Regions from separate parts of the Shewanella sp. H8 genome, predicted to be linked through region 2. Evidence: predicted binding sites of a transcription regulator. Region 2 holds the regulator's gene; the other holds the start of a gene.
The links. The regulator LexA, encoded in region 2, represses DNA repair genes until DNA is damaged. The targets are predictions, from matches to a motif close to TACTGTATNNNNATACAGTA.
Positions count from the first base shown of each region.

Region 1: ABIS04_RS16325 (DUF2188 domain-containing protein) is a predicted target of LexA. The motif match lies at 2,118-2,137, and genes of this name have one in related genera.

Region 1 covers NZ_CP157213.1:3,765,921-3,770,141, forward strand. The annotation lists gene tnpA (IS200/IS605 family transposase) at 368-760, opposite strand; gene ABIS04_RS16320 (hypothetical protein) at 995-1,609, opposite strand; gene ABIS04_RS16325 (DUF2188 domain-containing protein) at 1,621-1,848, opposite strand; gene ABIS04_RS16330 (DUF6988 family protein) at 2,270-2,869, opposite strand; gene ABIS04_RS16335 (hypothetical protein) at 3,339-4,221, opposite strand, start outside.
Region 2 covers NZ_CP157213.1:275,476-279,696, reverse strand. The annotation lists gene plsB (glycerol-3-phosphate 1-O-acyltransferase PlsB) at 1-1,283, opposite strand, end outside; gene lexA (transcriptional repressor LexA) at 1,547-2,161, shown strand; gene ABIS04_RS01185 (cell division inhibitor SulA) at 2,158-2,664, shown strand; gene coxB (cytochrome c oxidase subunit II) at 3,058-4,221, shown strand, end outside.

The DNA.
Region 1 (4,221 bases), 1.0 Mb from region 2:
ATTTATCCTTAGTTTGCATAACGTTTTAGTATTTGTGCGTTGCGCTGTTTGCATGGCACAAAACGCTGTAGGACTTTGCTGATGCCGAGTCCAGGTTAATGGGTACATATTATGCTATAGGGATTTGCTTTTTTAATACAGGCTATAGACTGCAAAGCAATGTTGAATTGATTATGAGGCTTGGTTTGTATGTGTTCAATTTCAATTCCTTTTTCATAGTGGTGTTCCATCACATTTTTTTAAATCTAGCTGATTCTATCAGGTTAATATACTCGAGTGAATCAGCTTTGGCTCCGCGCTGCGGCTTAGATCAACGTCTGCTTAACTAACTGTTTTTATTCCGACTTAAAGTCTCTTGTTATACGATTTATGATTGCTTATGTTTTGCAATATAAGCAATTGTATTATTAAAGTGATCCACATCTGTAATGCATTTACATTGCTCACCGCCCCAAAAATGATCTTTATTAAGTTCTTTTAACTTAGGGAATTCTTTTCTTAATGAGAAAGATGTGAAACCAAACAAACGGTGTGCAATATTACTAGGTGTGGTATCTGCTTGAATAAGAAAATGAATATGGTCATCATCAACAGCAATATCATGAACTTTCCAACCCAGTTCAGTTGACTTTGATTCTATTAACTCTTTTGTTCTGATTGCTATTTCAGGTGAAAATGCACTTGCCCTATATTTAGGTGATGCATGAAAGTGATAATTATTGTTAAATCCAGGGGATTTCCCTACAATTTTTAAACTCAAAATACATCTCCAATTTGAATAATCGTATAACAGCTTATTGACGACTCGACCGATAAAGCCGACCGTTTAAGTTATTGATGAGCATAACCTTACATTTTATATGTCTTTGAAGTAAAGCAATTTAATGACTCTTACACTCAAATAAAAACTTAAATTGTGCGTTAAAAGTGTCAACGTCAAATATAAAAATAATCGTGGGTGGCTATGTTTTACAATTCCGATTTCAACGCCTTGTTATGTTGCTTTAAGCCAGTCTTCTATGTGTCTAATTACTTCTATGACTTGAAGCTCATCAACATCATCATGACCATCTATTTCTACAGCTTGGTCGTACAAGTAAGCATTAAATTCATTAAATTTAGACCAAATTTTGTTCCCGCTATCTGCACGAATATCTTCAGTAGCAACAAACCAATCACGAACAACTTTTACAACTTTTATAGGACTATCATCATGATTTTTTATATCTGAGCCAGATAAATCCGAAAGAGCTTTTTGATATCGATATTTCTCTTTTTCTAAAACTAGTAGCTGTTTCGTAGCCCACTTTCCTTCTTTAAACGCTTTTGAACCATAATCAATACCAAGTTCAAAAGGCATATTCATTCTAAAATGCTCATTTTCACTAGAAGATATTATTCTTGATAGATCATGAATCCCAAATTTTGACTCATTAATTAAACCCACTATTTTATCAATACGAGACTCCGCAGAGTCTGATCTTACAAGAGATAATCGCGGAATATAGCCTAAATATTTAACAGTAAAAATAATCGAAATTAATAATTGCCGATAGTCATCATCGAACGGGCAGTTTACAAAAACATTCTTATTAAAATTATCCATCATCAAACTTACCTTTAGCCTTTTGGCGGATAATCATCATTACCATAACTATTTTTTTCTCTTATTTTTCCATCTTTGCCATGAATATATAATTCAGATTTCTGATTTTGAGCGACTCCTTTTGCCCATTGAATAGCTTCCACCTGAGTTACAAAGTGCTTAGATGCTCTGTCAGAACCACTTTTTTTAACATCCCATCCGCCTTTAGCACTACTAACAACATGTTGCGATTTTTTACTCATAAAATCTCCGGATATTGAAAAATAAATGAATATTAGATTGAAACCTAACAGCTTATTGAACGACTCGACCGATAAAGCCACCCATTTAAGTTATTGATGAATATAACCTTACATTTTATATGTCTGTTAAGTAAAGTAATTTAATGACTCTTACACTCAAATAAAAAACGTAAATTGCACGTTAAAAGCGTGCCGCATCAAATGAAAAAAATAAACCAATCTATATCAATATATTAGAGCAGCCCTATTTTTCTTAACATAGTCCTTTAGACTGCAAAAATCCACAGTGAAATGCCCATAAAAATGGCTACATCAAGTAGCCATTTTTTGTTTGTAGCCAACTTTCCGCATAACACCGTAATCACAAAAACCAACGCATTATAAAAATGCCACGCATTGGCTGTCCCTCTTGATGCGTTTGTTATAGCTCGATCAGCTCCATAGCTGATTTATAAATGTCAGTATGTGAAAGGCTGTTATCCATAACTGGAATTAGTTCTTCATATGATAACGATGTAACTAAAACGACTAATTTTATGAGTTCAGACACTTCATCAAAGCAATTTTCATTTGTTAGATTTTTATTATAGTCATACTGCCGAACAATACTTTGGATTCCCGTATGAGTATAGTCATGGATATTTACTAACAGAGGTGTAATTGATGATTTAAATCCGCTAAACAAATGGTTTTCAGGTAGCTTTTTTTCAATTTCACCCAATAAAAAATCTAACTTGATGGGAAAGTGCATAGTAGAACAACCCTCAATAATTTTATCTTCATGAAGGCAATACTTGACCCACATTGCTCTTAAATAACTTTCAACCATTGGGCGAGCTAAAGCTAAGCATGAAACTGTAAGGTTTTGCTTTTTTAATAAAAGTATCGATAAACCATGATCGATAGATGTATTAAACAATGGAATATAAAGGCTATTTTTTTTATCAAATGTAAATTCAATAGTATTACAATTTTCATGAATGACTTTAAAATAATCTAGAATTTTATCATCAGGTGCCACGGACTGCCTCCAGGAGCTATAACAGCTTATCGAACAGCTCGACTGATAAAGCCACCCGTTTAAGTTATTGATTAATATCATCCTATGTTTTCTATGTCTTTAAAGTAAAGCAATTTAATGACTCTTACACTCAAATAAAAAACGTAAATTGCGCGTTAAAAGTACCCGTATCAAATGTAAAAAAATAAACCAAACAATATCAATGTATTAGAGCAGCCTTATTTTTCTCAACATAGTCCTTTAGACTGCAAAAAGCCACAATTAAACTCCCATAAAAATGGCTACATCAAGTAGCCATTTTTTGTTTGGTGCCAATAAACGTGGCTGTTTATTTTTTGGTTTTTAAAACGTCTTTTAGGAAAAATGCTACAAACTCAACGCTTAATTAAGAGCCGCTAAAACGCTTAGCTAAAGTTGTGCGCAAGCCAACTTTTTTCACGCTGTAATGAATTGTTAAATGGTTGACTATTTAATTCAAAGTTTTTTGCTTAGTTTCAAATTCAGTTGGTATAAAATTAATGGATTGTTTGATATACCAATCACAGATGAGCTGACAAAAGTCACGCCCTTCAATAGAGGTTTCTTTTGCAAAAGACAAAAATTCATTTTCAGACTCGGATAAAGAATTAATTTCAGATTCTACAAAGCCATGTATTGCAGTATTTCTTTTCGCTCGCCAAGTATTTACTCTATCTACCATTTCAGAAGCGTCATTGGTTAACTCTTTACACTCTTTAAGGAGTTTCTGAAATGATGGATTTTTGAAGTGTTTGTTTTTCGACTTAAGGTAATTGAATAAGCAATTGCTAATCAGGTTTTCTTCAAGAGTAATTGCCTCCAAGTAAAACTCTGCACTAATGGCTTGATCAATCCTTTTTATCGCTTTATTTTGAGCTGAGCTTCTTATCTTTAATTCATTAATGGCTTTATCATAATCAATATCAGAACTTTTTGATTTATGCAGAGCCTCGAACAAAGAATACCCTCTTTCTTTTACACCTTTTTCGTCCATTTTTTTTAAAAATGACGTAAAAAAATTATGAAACCCATTTATAAATGTATGAACGAATATCCATTCACTATCAACCCAATTGAAATATTTCTCAATTTTTTTTGGCTCTGGAATCCCCATTAAATAGTGTCCAATGTCATACACCCAATAGCTCATAACATGAACCAATCCTGCTATATGGATACAAGTTCTATATTTATCAGGATACATACGTTCAAATTCAGGTGACCAATCAACTAACTTTTGGTTTTGAACCCACAAAGACATATCATTGTTATTTGCATGATTTTTTAGAAGATCTATAAGTAAATGATACATATCAATCGGTCGGGGGGATTTA
Region 2 (4,221 bases):
CCTAAATACACAGGTACTAAAGTCACCGGACGCTCTATACCACGCAACACACTGTTTATAGTCATGGCCAGCATGCCCGTTTTAGGGGCCAGCAAGCGTCCGGTACGCGAACGACCACCTTCGGTGAAATATTCGACGGAATAACCCTTAGCAAACAACTGATCCAAATATTCACGAAAGACTGCTGTATAAAGTTTATTGCCATTAAAACTGCGGCGGATAAAGAATGCCCCGCCACGGCGGAACATTGGCCCTGCAGGCCAAAAATTAAGGTTTATACCCGCGGCAATATGTGGAGGAACCATGCCCTGGTAATACAAAATATACGACAGTAATAAGTAATCCATATGGCTGCGATGACAAGGCACATAGACAATCTCATGGCCATCATGATGTAGCTGTCGAACCTGTTCGGCACCTTTAATGTTAATGCCACTGTATAATTTATTCCATAACCAAGTCAGAAAACGCTCAGTTATGCGAACTAAACTATCGGAATAATTAGCAGCAATTTCATCAAGGTATTCAATAGCAGTTTCGCGGGCTTTCTCTGGCGAGACTTTTTTACTTAGCGACTCTTCTTCTATGGCCTTCTTGATAGACTCAGATTTTAATAAAGAAGCAAATAATACGTTTCGATTAGGTAACTGTGGCCCGGTCATAACCTTGCGTTGACGACGAAAATGCACTCGAGCAACACGGGTTAATTTGTGAGCAATTCTTTTATCTGTACCGTGTTCATCGGCCATATAACGAAGCGATAATGCATTAGAGAACTGGACAAAATTATGCCGTCCTAAAAATAAAATCATTAACCATTTACGTAGCCATGTTGGATTTTCTCTTTCAAATACAGCCGCTTTCATGCTGTCATCTTCTTTCCCTGGAGTACGTCCCCAATAAAGACAAACAGGAACCAACTGAATATCTAATTCAGAGTTCTCACGATGAAGAGATAATAGACTGGTAAAATAATTAATGAATTTTTCACCACTTTCGCGTTTACCAAATAATGGTTTGCGCCCCTCTAAACAAACAACACGAGGCACTTGCAAGCCATCAAGCTTTAATGATTCATAAGGGCTAGGCATACCAAAGCCTTCTGTGATTTCGCTCAAGGCGGCAATATCACTGATAGATTCCGTTTTCATCAAATAAACTAGAGGTTTAGTCGGATCTATATTGAGGTCATCAAAAGGATCATGTGGCACAACAATTGTTTGCACCATCCATTTTTGAATCCACTTTAATGTTCGTAAAAATATTGAATCAGGTTTTGACATGGTTATTTTCGCAACATAAGCCACTATAATATTGTTGCATAGGATACCAGAAACTACCCTGCTTACACTATCTGGCTTGTTTATCTTTGCCCTAAAGCTATTTTTCTTTCCGATAAAACAAGTTTTAAATATTTAAAATCATTTAAAAACAAGTAACTACCAAGTTACTTCCTAATAAAACACAAAAAATAGTTGGTTAATACTTGCACGAAAATAATCACTGTATATAATGACAGTCACTGTATAAAAAGACAGGAATTGTCATGAGACCGTTAACGCCGCGCCAAGCTGAAATATTAGACTTAATTAAAAACAATATCGCCGAAACAGGTATGCCACCCACTCGTGCTGAAATTGCGAATCGTCTTGGCTTTAAAAGTGCTAATGCCGCCGAAGAGCATTTAAAAGCATTAGCCAAAAAAGGCTTTATCGAGATAATTCCTGGTACCTCTAGAGGTATTCGATTACCTCATGAAGAACAGGTTGAAACCGGCCTGCCGCTCATTGGACAAGTTGCTGCTGGAGAGCCTATTTTGGCCCAAGAGCACGTGGAAAACTATTATCAAGTTGACCCCAATATGTTTAAACCCGCCGCTGATTTTTTATTGCGGGTTCGTGGTGACAGCATGAAAAATATCGGCATTTTAGAAGGCGACCTTCTCGCGGTACATAAAATGCAGCAAGCACGTAATGGCCAAGTTGTGGTGGCACGAATCGACGATGACGTCACCGTAAAACGATTTGAACAGAAAGGTAACGTCATTTATCTGCATGCAGAAAATGAAGATTACAACCCGATAAAAGTGGATTTAAGTTGCCAAAGCCTAACCATCGAAGGGCTTGCCGTTGGTGTTATCCGTAATGGAGATTGGTTATGAACAAACTAATGGGCATCGCCCCACGCCACCCTGGCTTATGGGTGGATTTATCAGACACAGAACTTCAGGGCAACCAAACCATTCAAACATTGCAAACGGTTACCCAAGGTGAAGCAGAGCTGAGTCAATTGTGTAGTCAATTAGCAACGTTAAGCCAACAAGGCCGCTGGATTGTACTCATTAGCCCACCTCACATTGGTTATAAACATATGCTGGCAAGTGCCGGAGTGAGAATGGATCGCATTTTACTGGTTCACACCAAAGATGAAGTCGAGACATTATGGGCCATGGAAAAAGCACTCACTAGTGGTACATCGAGTGCAGTAGTAACTTGGACAAGCTCACTTGATGCTCGCGATAGTCGCCGTTTGGAAATAGTAGCCAAAAGCGCACGTGCATTAGGGATCGTAATTGAAGATGTGAATACTCACTTACCTCACAAACATCAACTTGTTAGCCCTACCTTAGCAAATGGAACAAGTAATTTTTGCTCGTTTCACTAAGCACAAACCCTTAATTACCAAGCCCTGTATTGAATTCAGGGCTTTTTTTTCACCTTTTTCAGGCGATTAAGAAAAAAAGTGATCTTGATCAATCCTTAATCTACAAGTAATGTAATTAACAAGGATGAAACAATTTTTTATCTTTAATTTGACGTAAATGGCAGATTTAATAGTCATCGATGGGAAAACGTCAACACAAATTGATAAGTTCAGTCGTAGGTACAAGCGTGGTGCACAGCTAACAATAAAACCGTAGACCGTCTGTTTACAACCACCAAGGTACTTTGAGGTCATCAAACTTTTTTCGGGAACCGAAGAGTTTGCATAGAGCAGAGAATTACTGTGTGACTTTTCTTTGTAATTGCAATTTGCAATTAACAGAGGAGCAGTCTTGTGAAGCAATGGTTGTATTGTTTACTGGTTGTGTGTGTAGCACTTCCGCTTGGGGCAACAGCAATGCCCCTCAACATGACTCAAGGCGTGACAGATATCAGTGGTCAGGTTTATCACCTCCACATGACGATTCTTTATATCTGTTGTGCCATTGGGTTAGTGGTGTTTGGGATCATGATCTATTCAATGATTTACCACCGCAAATCAAAAGGCGCAGTCGCGGCCAATTTTCATGAAAGTACCAAAGTGGAAATTGCTTGGACCGTCATTCCTTTTATCATCTTAATTGCAATGGCTATTCCAGCCACCAAAACCTTAATTGCCATGGAAGATCCCAGCGATGCTGATCTCACCATTAAAATTACTGGGTCGCAGTGGAAATGGCATTACAGCTATTTTGATAAAGACATCGAATTTTACAGCTCATTATCTACCCCCAGAGAACAAATTGACGGTAGTGAGGCTAAAGGAGAACATTACCTCCTTGAAGTTGACAAACCTCTAGTGCTCCCCATTAACCAAAAAGTCCGTTTTTTGATGACTTCTGATGATGTTATCCACTCATGGTGGGTGCCCGCTTTTGCCGTTAAAAAAGATGCTAATCCAGGCTTTATTAATGAAACTTGGACTCGTATTGATAAGCCCGGTATTTATCGCGGCCAATGTGCCGAATTATGTGGTAAAGACCATGGTTTCATGCCGATTGTAGTGCAAGCATTATCGGAGGCCGATTTTGAAAATTGGTTGGTTGAGCAAAGACAACTAGCAAGCAATGCCGCTGCGGCAGCGGCGGCATCAATGACCCAAACCCTGTCACTCGAAGATCTAACCTCACAAGGTGAACAAATCTATATTGCTAGATGTGCTGCTTGTCACCAACCTAATGGTGCGGGTCTTCCTGGTGTATTCCCATCATTAATTGGCAGCCCTATCATAAAAGGCTCTGTTGAAGGCCATCTAAATATCGTCATAAACGGTAAACCAGGTACCGCAATGCAGGCCTTTGCAAAACAACTTAGCGCCCAAGAAATTGCAGCAGTGATTACCTTTGAACGTAATGCTTGGGGCAATAATAGCGGTGATCTTGTACAAGCTGTTGATATAGGAAAATTTTTAGGCAGTAACGAGGCAAAAACAGAAGCAAACAAAGCAGTAGCGGATGTC